Regions from separate parts of the Anaerobacillus alkaliphilus genome, predicted to be linked through region 3. Evidence: riboswitches for the same ligand, from Rfam matches in the RefSeq annotation. Region 3 holds a riboswitch; each other region holds the start of a gene.
The links. A riboswitch is a leader RNA that binds a small molecule or an ion and turns the genes downstream of it on or off. The one in region 3 is predicted to bind S-adenosylmethionine.
Positions count from the first base shown of each region.

Region 1 (4,613 bases), on a different contig from region 3:
AGAAAGTCCAGCAGCTTTAGGTCTATGGTCTAATATGCTAGAGGCGGTTGACCTTTCGATTGATTGGGAGAGTTCAAGCTTCATAGAATTTCATGAAACAGGCGTTCGCCAGAAAGCCCCTATTGTTGTAGCGACGCAGTCAAACAGGGGTAAACCCACAATGGAAGGCATAACGCAGCTCTATTTGAGAAATGTTGAAAATAAAGCTATTGGCTCCTTTTCAAGTGTCGCTGCAGAGCTTATGTTTCATCAGCAAGAACCAAAGCAATTCCAAACGGGACGGTTACTAAAATTCCATGATCACTGGTACCAAATTCGTTATGAAATATGGTCTACAGATACCGCTATCCTTGTGTATGGGTGTGGAAATATGGGGTATCGGAAACTAGAGATTCTGCCTCTAGCAGAAACTGAAAAAGCTTATTTGATAGTAGAGGAACTTTTCGGCCAATATTCAGAACAAGCAGCCGTAGGTTCATATACATCTCTAGAAGAGCGCGAGGAGTTAAGTGACTAAAATTTACAGCTACCTGCATAACGTAGGTAGTTTATTTTTGTTTTAGGGAAAAGCTCAGAAGGAGCATGGAAGAGTTTTTGATTTAGCTATCGACTTGTATAGATAACTATTTCACTCTATGCATAAAAAAAGAATTTATCAACAATCTAACATTAAAGTTAATCCAAAAATTGAATTCTTTAGAGGTTGAGAACAGTGGTAATAGAAACAACAAAATTGGTGGTGTTATTTCTTTTAGTCTTTACTGTCATGCGTCTTCTTGGTAAAACTTTACTGTCGCAATGGACAGCATACGATCTAGTCACTATTATATTTTTGTCTTATGCAGCCTTAGGCGCGGTAAAGATTAACAGCTTCTTCCATGCGGTGATTTGCATTATTAGCATAGGAACTTTGTATGTCATCATATCTAGATTAAGTTTGTTCCAAGCTTTAACGAATATTATTATTGGTGAACCCACCATTTTGATCAAGCATGGCACCATTATCCAAAAAAACCTAAAGAAAATTCGCTATTCTTTGGCTGAACTGCTTTCCATGATTCGCACTTTTGGTTATCCAGATATTAAGGATATCGAGTACGCTATTCTAGAACCAAATGGAAAAATTAGTGTAATTCCTATAAAGGAGTTACAACCGTTAACGGTTCAACATTGTCAAATCAACGTTGAATACACAGGACTGCCCTTGTCACTTATTATTGAGGGGAAAATTCAAAAAGGAAATTTGACCATAATTAACAAGGACGAAGCCTGGTTGGAAAAGCATATTGTTGAAAAGGGTTTTAAAGACATTAAGGAAATATATTATGCGTATATAAAGGATAATGAGGACTCGTTTACAATTCTTAATTATCAATAAATAGTTGAAATGGAGAAACGTCAAATGGATTACCAATTATTTAAAGCCATTAACCGACTAGCTGGTCGTAACTCAATGCTTGATAAATATATGATCGCAGTTTCAAAAAAGTATTATTTTTTATTGATTATTGTCTTAATTTACATATCATTGACAGGTTATATCGACAGAAAAGTTGTGAAGAAAGCTTTGGTGTCTTATTGCCTTTCAATATCAATAGCTTATGTATTGAATCAGTTTTTTTATAAACCACGACCATTTTTAGAACATCAGGTTAACTTACTCATTCCAGCAAAGAAAACGTCTTCTTTTCCAAGTAAGCACACGTTGTTTTTATTCGTGGTATCTTCTACACTTTTCTTCCATGACCGTATTGTAGGTTCATATCTATGGGGATTATCTGTACTAACTGGTATTTCTAGAGTGTGGCTTGGACATCACTATCCTTTTGACATTCTTGGTAGTGCAATCATTGGTAGTATGACGAGTAGTGTTGTAGAGAGATTAGAAAACGCTAAATTTTCTCTGAAATAAAAATTATCAAAAAAATATTTTCGTGTAATACCAACGATGTAAGCGGTGCCTAAAAAATATTCTTAAAAAACATTGTTGACATAGAGTGAATTTCTCTTTAATATGAGCTTATTCCAAAAATTAAATATAACTCTTATCAAGAGCGATTGAGGGACCAGGCCCGTTGAAATCCGGCAACCACCAGTAATTGGAAAGGTGCTACTTCCTGCAGAATGTGTTCATTCTGAAAGATAAGCTAATCTTATTAGGCCTCTTTCGGATGAAAGGGGCCTTTCTTAATTCGCTTTTGAAGGAAGTATAATGGCTCGGAGGGATGTTATGTTCTTAATCTTGACTAATCAGATAAGCTTACTAACATTTAAGGTTATAATCGCTCATGAGTAAGGAAGATTTAAGAGGTGTTTTATGAAACAGTTTCAACAATCAAAGACGTTGGGGAGCCTTCCAAAGCAGTTTTTTGCAAAGTTGGTTCAGAAGGTGGAGAAGGTAAAACAAGACCATGATGATGTGATTAATCTAGGTCAAGGAAATCCAGATCAACCGACACCTTTGCATATTGTTAAGGCACTTCAAGAGGCAGCCGCCAATCCTCTGTATCATAAGTATTCACCATTTCGTGGGTATGGCTTTCTCAAAGAAGCGGTCGCTACATATTACCAACGGGAGTATGATGTAGTTCTTGATCCCCACACAGAAGTGGCTGTGATGTTTGGTACGAAAACAGGATTGGTCGAAATCAGTCAATGCTTGTTAAACCAGGGAGATATCGCGTTAGTCCCAGATCCGGGTTATCCAGATTACTGGTCGGGTGTTGTCATGGCTGGTGGTGAAATGTCGTTTATGCCACTTTTGGAAGAAAACAAGTATTTGCCAGATTTTACGAAGATTACTGAAGAGACATTTGAGAAGGCCAAATTAATGTTTCTGAACTACCCCAATAATCCAACGGGTGCAGTTGCTACGAAAGAATTGTTTGAAGAAGCAATTATGCTTGGAGAAAAACATGACATTTGTATTGTTCATGACTTTGCTTACGGAGCGATTGGTTTTGATGAACAGAAACCATTGAGCTTTATGCAAGTGCCTGGAGCTAAAAATGTTGGTGTTGAGATGATGACTCTATCGAAAACCTATAATATGGCGGGCTGGCGAGTAGGGTTTGCAGTAGGGAACCCAAGTGTGATTGAGGCATTGAATTTAATTCAAGATCACTATTATTGTAGTGTGTTTGGTGGCATACAAGAAGCAGCTGCTACGGCATTACTAGAGTCGCAATCATGTGTGGATGAACTTGTTTCCCAATACGAGAGTCGTAGAAATGTCTTTATTGAAGCGCTCAGTGAAATTGGTTGGAAGGTTGAAGCACCTAAAGGTTCCTTCTTTGCTTGGTTACCTATACCACCAACGTATAGCTCAGAACAATTTGCTGATTTATTACTTGAAAAAGCTAGAGTGGTTGTTGCCCCTGGGAATGGCTTCGGACAATTTGGTGAGGGGTATGTGCGGGTTGGACTTTTGAGTGATGAAGATCAATTAAGAGAAGCTGCCCGTCGCATTGGTGAGTTAGAAATTGAATGGGGGAATGTATGATGCAAGCCATTCAAGTTCAAGCAGGCCCAAGTGTTTATCAGTGTGAAGAGGATGTTCTCTTAAGTCTAGAAGAAAAACTTCTTAAATATGGCTTTCGGAACGTTCTGGTTATCCACGGGGAAAAATCGTGGAAAGCAGTAGAACCTTATTTTCCAGCTTTCAAGGAGCTAGTAGCAACTTTTGTTCCCTACTCAGGTCATTGTTCAGAAAATGAGATTGACAGAGTTGCCGAACATCAGGCGGATGTCATAGTGGGAATTGGTGGAGGAACGGTGTTAGATCTTACGAAGGCTGTTGCTAATAAGATCGGCAAAGATGCTGTTCTCATACCAACACTTGCAGCAACTTGTGCGGCATGGACACCGCTAAGTGTAATCTACGACGATCAAGACCGTTTTGTCAGATTTGAAGTGTTTCCAAGGGCCAACTTGCTAGTTTTGATTGAACCTAGGGTACTTTTAACTTCTCCTCCTGAATACTTGAGGGCTGGGATTGCTGATACCTTAGCAAAGTGGTATGAAGCAAGAGCTCTTACGGAGCAATTGGAAACAAAGCGAGTGTCAATTGAATTAGCAGTGAATACCGCCAAGTTATGTAAGGATGTCCTTCTCGAACACGGTGCCGCAGCCATCGAGGCCTTAAATAAAGGTGTCAGCAATCATTCTTTTATCCAGGTGATTGAAACCAATATCCTGGCAGGTGGCTTAGTAGGAAGCTTGGGAGATCGTTATGGTCGAATTGCAGCCGCTCACTCGGTTCACAATGCGTTAACACAGTTTGAGGAAACCCATCATCTTTTACATGGTGAAAAGGTCGCATATGGCATACTTGTTCAATTAGCCCTTGAAAAAAGGGTGGATGAACTCGTCGAGTTACAACCTTATTATCATGAACTACAATTACCTTATCTTTTTACACACTTAAAACTTGATTTCGAGAGTCTTGAAACCAAGCAAAAAATTGCTGAATGGACATTAAAAAAAGGTGAATCCATTCATATGATGGGACAATATTTTACCGAAGAAGACATTATTTTAGCGTTAGAAACTGTAGAGGAAACTCTAAAAAAACTATTAAAAGGGAGATATTCAACATGAAAAAATTATTATTA
Region 1 is NZ_QOUX01000001.1:745,123-749,735, forward strand. Features, by position in the region: gene DS745_RS04195 (class I SAM-dependent methyltransferase) at 1-517, shown strand, start outside; gene DS745_RS04200 (DUF421 domain-containing protein) at 713-1,378, shown strand; gene DS745_RS04205 (undecaprenyl-diphosphatase) at 1,403-1,912, shown strand; SAM riboswitch class I at 2,043-2,149, shown strand; gene DS745_RS04210 (pyridoxal phosphate-dependent aminotransferase) at 2,318-3,502, shown strand; gene DS745_RS04215 (iron-containing alcohol dehydrogenase family protein) at 3,499-4,599, shown strand; gene DS745_RS04220 (MetQ/NlpA family ABC transporter substrate-binding protein) at 4,596-4,613, shown strand, end outside.
Region 1: another riboswitch for S-adenosylmethionine. It lies ahead of DS745_RS04210 (pyridoxal phosphate-dependent aminotransferase); the one in region 3 lies ahead of DS745_RS13685 (homoserine dehydrogenase).

Region 2 (4,613 bases), on a different contig from region 3:
ACTTCAACTAACTTTTGAATTTCAGGACGATTTTCATCACCAGCGCGGACTGCAATTACGTTCACGTAAGGGTTTGTTACATCTGCTGACTCAAGCGCGATTGAGTCTTTACCAGGAGAAATACCAGCACCTAGTGCAAAATTTGAGTTAATTAATACTGCATCACCTTCGCCGTTTAAGTAAGCTGTGGGTAATAATGAAGCTTCAAAACGCGCACTAAACTTAAAGTTCTTTGGATTTTCAATGATATCTTCTAGCGTAGCATTAATTCCTACACCTTCAGCTAACGTAACTAATCCCTTTTCTTCTAACATTGCTAAGATACGACCATGGTCCGGCACAGCACTACTCATAAGAATTTCTGCACCTTCTGGAAGCTCTTCTAGACTACCCCACTTTTGTGAGTAAACACCGATTGGTTCAATGTGAATTCCACCAGCATTCACAAAACCATACCCATGCTCTTCGTTTTGTCTTGTTAAATAAGGAATGTGTTGGAAATAGTTTGCATCTAACTCATTGCCTGCTAACGCTTGGTTTGGTAACACATAATCTTGGAAACGTACAACTTCAATCTCAATTCCCTCTTCTAGTAAAATTGGCGCCGCTGCCTCTAGAACTTCAGCGTGTGGCACATTTGATGCACCGATTACTAATTTTACAACTTCTCCTGTTGCTTCCCCTGCTGTTTGTGTTTGCTCAGCTGGTTGTTCTTCTGCTGTACCACAAGCAACTAATGCAAGTGATAGAAATGCTGCACTTAAAATTCCTGCTAACTTTTTCATGTTATATAGTACCCCTTTTCTTTTGTTTTTTTATAGTTTACTTCTTTCCCAAATGAGAAAAGAAATTCATTAACGTTTGTCTGTTGCGTGTTTGAAAAAGTCCCCTATCGATTGAAGGACAAAGACGATCAGTAAAATTACGATTGTTGCTACAAATGTTACATCGTTACGACTACGTTGAAACCCATCGAGGAATGCTAAGTCACCAAGTCCACCAGCTCCCACGACACCTGCCATAGCTGTAAAAGATACAAGCGCAATCGCAGTAACCGTAATACCGGAAATTAACGCAGGGAGCGATTCTGGAATTAAAACCTTATAGATGATTTGAAAATGATTTGCTCCCATTGACTGAGCCGCTTCAACTACACCCTTATCAATTTCTCTCAGTGCAATTTCTACCATTCTCGCATAAAATGGTGCCGCACCAATGATAAGTGCTGGCAATGCTGCCTTAGCCCCTAGCATCGTTCCAACAAGAACTTTCGTGACAGGGATTAATAAGATAATTAAGATGATAAACGGAATTGATCTAAAAACATTAACGATTGCTGCTGTTAATGCATGGATCATTTTATTTTCCCAAAGGTTCCCTTTGTCTGTTAAGTAAAGCACCAAACCTAAAATAATTCCTAAAACCAACGTCACTGCTACTGATATGGAAGTCATATATAAAGTTTGTTTCGTGGCATCCCAAACTAGATCCCATTTCACATTAGGAAGTAACTCGTTAATCATGACCAATCACCTCCACCTTTACTTGCTTATCTTTCACAAATTGAATCGCACGATCTACTTCACTCGCCTCGCCATCGACATGAACGAACAACGCACCGTAAGGCCCATTTTGTGTTTGTGAAATCTTCCCTTGTAGTATATTAATATCAATATTGAAAGAACGGATCATTTGCGAGATTAACGGTTTCTCCGCATCGCCACCAACAAACGTTAGTTGAACGACCTTACCAGTCTTTGTTTGTTCTAGAAGATGTTTCACCGTCTCTTTTGTTTCTTCTGGTTCTGTAACTTGCTTAACAAATTCTTTTGTCATTTCTTGCGTAGGCTGACGGAACACATCAAGTACAGGTCCTTCCTCAACGACTTTCCCGTTTTCCATCACAGCAACTCTGTGACAAATTTTTCGGATTACATGCATTTCATGTGTAATTAAAACGATTGTTAGGCCAAATTTCTCATTAATATCAACAAGAAGATCTAAAATTGAGTCTGTCGTCTTTGGATCGAGCGCAGATGTGGCTTCGTCACACAATAATACTTTCGGATTGTTAGCTAACGCTCTGGCAATACCGACACGCTGCTTTTGACCACCACTTAGTTGGGAAGGATATGACTCTCCTCTACCTTCCAATCCAACAAGCTTAACTAATTCTTCTACTCGCTCTTTTCGTTTTTCTTTTGGTACACCAGCAATTTCAAGGGGAAAGGATATATTTTCACGAACCGTCCTTGACCAAAGCAAATTGAAATGTTGAAAGATCATGCTGATTTCTTGGCGAGCTAATCTTAAATCTTTTTTACTAAGCGCAGATAAATTTTTGCCTGCAACTTCTACCGTTCCTGAAGTTGGTCGCTCTAACATGTTAAGTGTTCGGATTAGCGTACTTTTGCCTGCACCCGAATAACCAATAATGCCATAGATCTCACCTTTATTAATTGTTAAGTTAATATTGTCAACGGCTGTTACCTGACCATCTTTCGTTTGAAACACTTTCTTTAACGAGCTTAATGTTATCACAAGGTTCACCCCTTTATTGTTTTATAGGTATTATTCACATCGGTTTACTTAGATTAACGCGTTAAAATGTCAAGGGTGCCAGGCACCTTTCGTGGACATTTCTACTAGAAATTCCATTTCAGGCGGACACTTAACATATAGAAAAACCTTTCTGCACAGTAGCACAGAAAGGTTTAATAGATAGGTTCATCCATCTCATCTTCCAAAGCCCAAGCTCTGCAGGAATTGGCACCAGTCCTAAGTATAATCACTTAGCGGTTGCCGGGTTTCATCGGGCCAGTCCCTCCACCTCTCTTGATAAGAGATATTAAATTATTTTCAAATATTTTTTCAACAGATCAAATATTACCACGGGTGTTTAAATACTGTCAATTATTATTATAAAAATTTATTTTGGCAATTTTTAACTGCTTGAAGTGCAATTTAAGTACAAAAATGTTTCTGCCTTTAAAACAGATGTGTATGTCCCTTGAACAGTAATTTCGTCCAGCTTTTTCAAGTATTGTAGCCGTTCCTCTCCCTGAAGAAGTTTCCTAAGCGCACCTTCTTTTCCTTGAATGAAAACGTCTATTTTTACATCTTCACTTGTATGTCTCAAAAGCTGTATGGTTTCTGCTTGAATTGTGACTGGATAAAGTTCTGTTTCAACCTCAAATACAATCGTAAACGGCCGTTCCTTAAATAAAGTGTGTAAGTGATGTGAGTCTTTATATCTACGTTGAAAGAACTCTAATACTTGTTTCATCTTTATATACCCCCAAGGAGATTCCTATAGACTGTATTCGCTACAGCAATGTGAATATCCTTGTGTGATTCGAATTTTACCCAGCAGGCTTCGTAGTAATTGAAACTTCCTCTACTTTTTGCTTATCAACATTTCTAAATACTAAGAAGAAGTAAACAGAGCCGATTACATATAATGCGGCCGTAATTGAAAATACATATGCATATCCATAATAGGAACCGTAAAGCATAACTATCCCCGTTGAGACTGGTCCCATGACTGCCCAACCTAAGCTAAACACCATTTGTCCAACAGAGTTAGCTAGCCCTTTCATCGAGTCATCAACACTTCGCATCATTAGCGACATTTGAATTGGGTTTCCAGCATTCATTAATGCCTGGCGGAATAAAAAGCCTAAAACAGCAAATAACAAATTTTCTGTAAAAGCTGTCAGTAGCAAAAACGGAATTGAAGATAGCTGTAGAATGACTACGGCCCGAACTTCACCAAAACGAGAAACGACTAGTGGGCCGATCAGCATCGCTACTGCAGTCATCGCTTGCCCTAATGATAAGATGACCCCAACTAGCGACTTACTAACCTCAAAACGGTCCGTGAAGTAAAGATTTAAATACGGAATTACTAAGCCTGAACCGAAGCCAATAATCAATTGAGCAACAGCAAATAGTAAGATAATTTTTACACCCTTATTGGTTTTTAAAAGATGCAAATATGATTTTCGTTCTTTCACTTCAGTAACTGTTTTTTTCCGCTCCCGTATCTTCACGATTGGAATGAGGGAGGAAAAGAAAAATAAAGCTCCAATGATTAATGTTATTCGGATACTTGTAACGCCATCCAAGGATAAAAACGTTTGGAGACCATCACTCAAACTTCCGCCTAACATATTCCCAATCACACTAGCGACCATCATAATCGCAAAATTAAAGCTGAATAGATGCACTCTTTGCTTTTCATTTGAATTCTCAGCTAGGAGTGGAATTGTTGATACTTGAATGAATGCCATAAAAATACCGCTTAGAAAAGCAGCTGTTAAAAGGAGCGATTCTTCAACAAAAATTGCCCTTGATAAGAAGACAATCGCTGATAGCAAGCCTCCAATAAAAATCACTTTTTTCCTTCCAATGCGATCACTTAAAATCCCCGCTGGAAGAAGCATAATGGCTTGAGCTGTAGCTGTCATGGCAATCACTTTACCATTCACTTGTTCATCGAAACCTAGCTCACGAATATAATAATTATAGATGATCATGAAAATACCCATACCGATATGGCCCAAAATTGATGACAGCAAGAATAATCGTACATTGCTGTTGTAGCCTTTATA
Region 2 is NZ_QOUX01000032.1:207,374-211,986, reverse strand. Features, by position in the region: gene DS745_RS09915 (MetQ/NlpA family ABC transporter substrate-binding protein) at 1-785, opposite strand, end outside; gene DS745_RS09910 (methionine ABC transporter permease) at 855-1,523, opposite strand; gene DS745_RS09905 (methionine ABC transporter ATP-binding protein) at 1,516-2,541, opposite strand; SAM riboswitch class I at 2,734-2,845, opposite strand; gene DS745_RS09900 (hypothetical protein) at 2,945-3,286, opposite strand; gene DS745_RS09895 (MFS transporter) at 3,363-4,613, opposite strand, start outside.
Region 2: another riboswitch for S-adenosylmethionine. It lies ahead of DS745_RS09905 (methionine ABC transporter ATP-binding protein); the one in region 3 lies ahead of DS745_RS13685 (homoserine dehydrogenase).

Region 3 (4,613 bases):
TCCTAGGTTGGTCATAAACAAAAGAAATTAGAGCCCCAAAATGCCGTAAAACACATAGTTTTGAACCTGCCTCGGCAGGTGGGTGCCTTGTTTATTTCTTAGTACTTCCTCTCGAGAAGGCTTGCACGCCAAACTAAAACTTCAGGCTCCCTTATTAAAAATGTTGGCTCAAAACTTATAGTATCCTACTAACACCTCAGGATGCTCATTTGTTGTTTTTATCATATCACGATTTTTTTTTGAATTCAAGTTTACGAGGTGAATTCCACTAAAATTTGCAAATTCGACAAATTTTGATTATAACGCTTTTAATTGCGTTTCAACGGTAAACTTTTCAACCTTTGTATTTACTCGTAAAACTGGAAAAATGTCAACGGGTTGATCAGCGCTCTTGATTGAAGGTAGTAGTTGATTTGCTGTAATTAACATTGCTACCTTTTCTTTATTTTCAAACTGAACTACTTTATCTACTCGATAGGTTACTAATTTTAGGAATTGGTAAATTTCTTTTTCATTCGCTATATCATACAAAACTAAATATTCCTTAGTATCTACATGATTTACAACCTTTCTTTTAATGGGCGTTTGTTTAAAAGTCTTGTTCTGAAGCTGGTGAAGATAATCTTCAATCATACTTGTTGCCGTTGGTTTTTTACCTGCACCTGGTCCAGAAGCAACAAAGTTCCCTAACCAATCTCCTTGCAAAAAGATTCCATTGTTCTCGTTAATAATTGAAGATAATGGATGTTTCTCCTCAACAAAAGTAGGGGAAATAGATCCCTTTACTTCATGACCATCATAATATGCTTCAGCAATGTACTTTAATTTCAACTGAAAATAGTCACCTGCTTTAAAATGCCAGGACTTTAAGTGAGACATACCAGTTCTTTGGAATTGTTCTGGTGTTGGCCACGAACCAAAACAAAGCCTACAGAGAATTTGTAACTTATATAGAGCATCATACCCCTCTACATCTGAGGTCGGATCCGCTTCTGCAAAGCCAAGTTCTTGAGCTTCTCTTAAAACACTTTCAAATGTCCGATTTCCTTCTTGTAGACTTGTGATAATATAATTGGTTGTTCCATTCAAAATTCCTGACACCTTTTCAACGGAGGTCCATTGTAGCTGACTTTTAAGCGTATTAATAATTGGAATACCACCAGCAACGGTTGCTTCAAAACCAATGAATGTTTCATACTTCTTTGCTAAACTCTCAAGTTTTGAACCATGTTTAGCTATTAGCTCCTTATTTGCTGTAATGACAGGAATTCTCTTTGTTAACAAAAACGTTACATAATCTAGTGCTGGTTGCTCCCCACCCATCGCTTCAAAAACGACATGATACTCATGCTTGAAAAAGTCATCAGCTACATCTGTTAGTAACTCATCATTAGAATTATTACTATATTTTTGTTTGTCTCTTATCAGGATTTTCTCTACAGACACGGAATCTCCTAATAGCTGTTCTAAATAACTTAACGTATCTGTAATACCCTCGTACACCCCTGAATTTACTGTACCAAACCCTAATAAGCCAATTTTGATCAACGAGACCATCTCCTTAACATTCCAAGTTGAAAATTTCCGCACGACTAATCTTACAAAATAAAAAAACCTCTCCAGATAAGGAAAGGTTTTTAACTCCTTCACTTATCTGCCAAAGCTAATAGTAGCTCTGCTGAAATTAGCACCTTGTTAAATAAGTGAAGATTGTATTTACAATCTCCCTACGGTTATCCAAAGATAACCTTAACAGGTTGCCGGGCTTCATAGGGTCAGTCCCTCCGCCTCTCTTGATAAGTATATTTATTTTTTTACAGCCATTAGTTTTTTAAATAGTAAAATTATTTCAAAGCTTCAAAATTCACGTAAAAATAATATAGCATGAAAAGAAAAAAATGTAAAACATAAAATGTTAAATTTTCTTGTTGGTTTTTTAGTGATTAACCAACCAAGTAATTCTACATTTTACGTTTTACATTCATATTAATTACGCTTCTATTTTCTCTTCTTTTTTAGGAAGCACTGATAGGTTTAGTTCTTTTAACTGTGCTTCACTAACGCCACTTGGAGCGTTTGTAAGTAAACAACTCGCACTAGCGGTTTTTGGAAATGCTATTGTATCACGTAGATTTGTTCTTCCTGCTAACAACATAATCAAACGATCTAATCCAAGTGCAATCCCACCATGTGGAGGAGTTCCGTATTCAAAGGCTTCTAGTAAAAATCCAAATTGGTTCCGTGCTTCTTCATCAGAGAAACCTAATGCTTTAAACATTGTTTCTTGTAGCCCGCGTTCATAAATACGTTGTGAACCTCCCCCAAGCTCATATCCGTTTAAAACTAAATCGTAAGCTTCTGCTCTTACTTTTTCTGGGGCAGAAGTAAGTAGCTCTTCGTCTTCTTTAACTGGTCGAGTAAATGGGTGGTGTTCAGCTACATAGCGACTAGCTTCTTCATCATACGACAATAGCGGGAACTCAGTAACCCATAGGAAATTGAATTGAGTCTTATCGATTAGTTGTAATTCCTTCGCAAACTTTAAACGTAGTGCTCCTAAGCTATCAAATACAACTTTCTTTTTATCAGCCCCAAAGAATAGAAGGTCTCCAACTTCAGCATTAAGAGCTAAGCGCATTTCCGTTTGCTCTTCTTCAGAAAGGAATTTCACAATTGGACCTTTTAAACCATCTTCCTCAACCTTCAGCCAGGCAAGTCCTTTTGCTCCATAAATTGCAACAAATTTTGCTAAGTCATCGATCTCTTTACGAGAATACTTTAAAGCTCCACCTTTCACGTTGATACCTTTGACAATTCCACCGTTCTCAATAGCTGAAGTAAACACCTTAAAGCCGCAATTTTTAACAATATGTGATAACTCGACAAGTTCCATTCCGAAACGAGTGTCTGGTTTATCTGACCCGTAACGATTCATTGCTTCATCATACGTTAATCGCTGAAAAGGAGCTTGAACATCTAATCCTTTGACTTCTTTCATAACCTTAACCATCATTTCTTCCATCATCGCCAATAAATCTTCTTTATCCATGAACGAAGTTTCAATATCGACTTGAGTAAATTCAGGCTGGCGGTCAGCTCGTAGATCCTCGTCACGGAAACATCTAACTATTTGGTAGTAACGCTCAAAGCCAGAAACCATTAATAATTGCTTAAAGATTTGAGGTGACTGTGGTAAGGCATAAAATTCCCCATGATGAACACGACTTGGAACTAAATAATCACGTGCACCTTCTGGCGTACTCTTTGTAAGCATTGGTGTTTCAACTTCTAAGAATGTATTGTTGTCTAGAAAATCACGAATTAATTTTGTTGTTTTATGACGTAACATAAATGTTTCTTGCATTTCAGGACGTCTTAAATCAAGGTAGCGATATTTAAGACGGACGTCTTCTGAAGCCGTTGTTGAGTCCTCAATTTGAAATGGTAAAGCTTTTGATTTATTAAGGACTTCAATTTTTGTTGCCAGTACTTCAACTTTTCCAGTCTTCATCTTAGGATTAACTGTCGCCTCATTTCGCGCAGAAACTGTTCCTTCGATATCGATTACATATTCGCTACGGATTTTGTCAGCAATTTCAAGTGCCTCTCTTGATGTCTCTGGTTGGAATACTACTTGTACAATACCAGAACGATCACGCAAATCAATAAAAATAACTTGACCTAGGTCACGACGAGTTTGCACCCACCCTTTCAAACGAACTTTTTCGCCTATTGTTGTTTCTAATACATCTCCACACTTATGTGTTCTTCCAATCACTACTAATACCCCCTATAAATTCATTTTCTCTAGTAAGTAATCCGTAATTTGATCCAATGCTACCTCTTGTTGTTCACCTGTAGCCATTTCTTTTACGACAACAACATTTTGCTCTAATTCACTATCTCCAATAATTAAGACATAGGTAGCTTGAAAACGATCAGCAGCTTTCATTTGAGCTTTCATTTTCTTGTCTAGATAATCCTGATCACACGAGAAACCAGCCTGTCTTAACTTAAAACTAATATTCGCTCCTGCGAGCTTTGCTTCTTCACCTAAGGCGATCACATAACAATCGATTTTTTCAGTAACAGGCAATGAAATATTTTGTACTTCTAACGCCATTAGCAGGCGTTCAATACTTAATGCAAAACCTATTCCTGGTGTTTCAGGTCCACCAATTTCTTGAACTAATCCGTTATATCTACCACCGCCACTAAGTGTTGTAATAGATCCAAATCCATCACCATCAATCATAATCTCAAAAGCAGTATTATTATAATAATCCAAACCACGAACAAGGTTTGGGTCTACTTCAAAACTAATCCCCATATCAGTTAATAACTTTTTTACCTTTTCGAAGTAGTTTGTAGACTCCTCATTTAGATAATCTAGGATGGCAGGTGCTGTAGCCATTAGTTCGTGATCGCGATCCTTTTTACAATCCAGAATTCGCAATGGATTTTTGGCTAACCTTGCTTGGCAGTCTGAGCAAAACTCTTCAATTCTAGGTTGAAAATGTTGAACAAGTGCTTCACGATGAGCATTTCTACTTTCCGTATCCCCAAGACTATTGATGACAAGTTTTAAATTTTTCAATCCTAACTCACGATAA
Region 3 is NZ_QOUX01000042.1:162,743-167,355, reverse strand. Features, by position in the region: RNA gene ssrS (6S RNA) at 29-206, opposite strand; gene DS745_RS13685 (homoserine dehydrogenase) at 298-1,548, opposite strand; SAM riboswitch class I at 1,648-1,803, opposite strand; gene aspS (aspartate--tRNA ligase) at 1,991-3,778, opposite strand; gene hisS (histidine--tRNA ligase) at 3,791-4,613, opposite strand, start outside.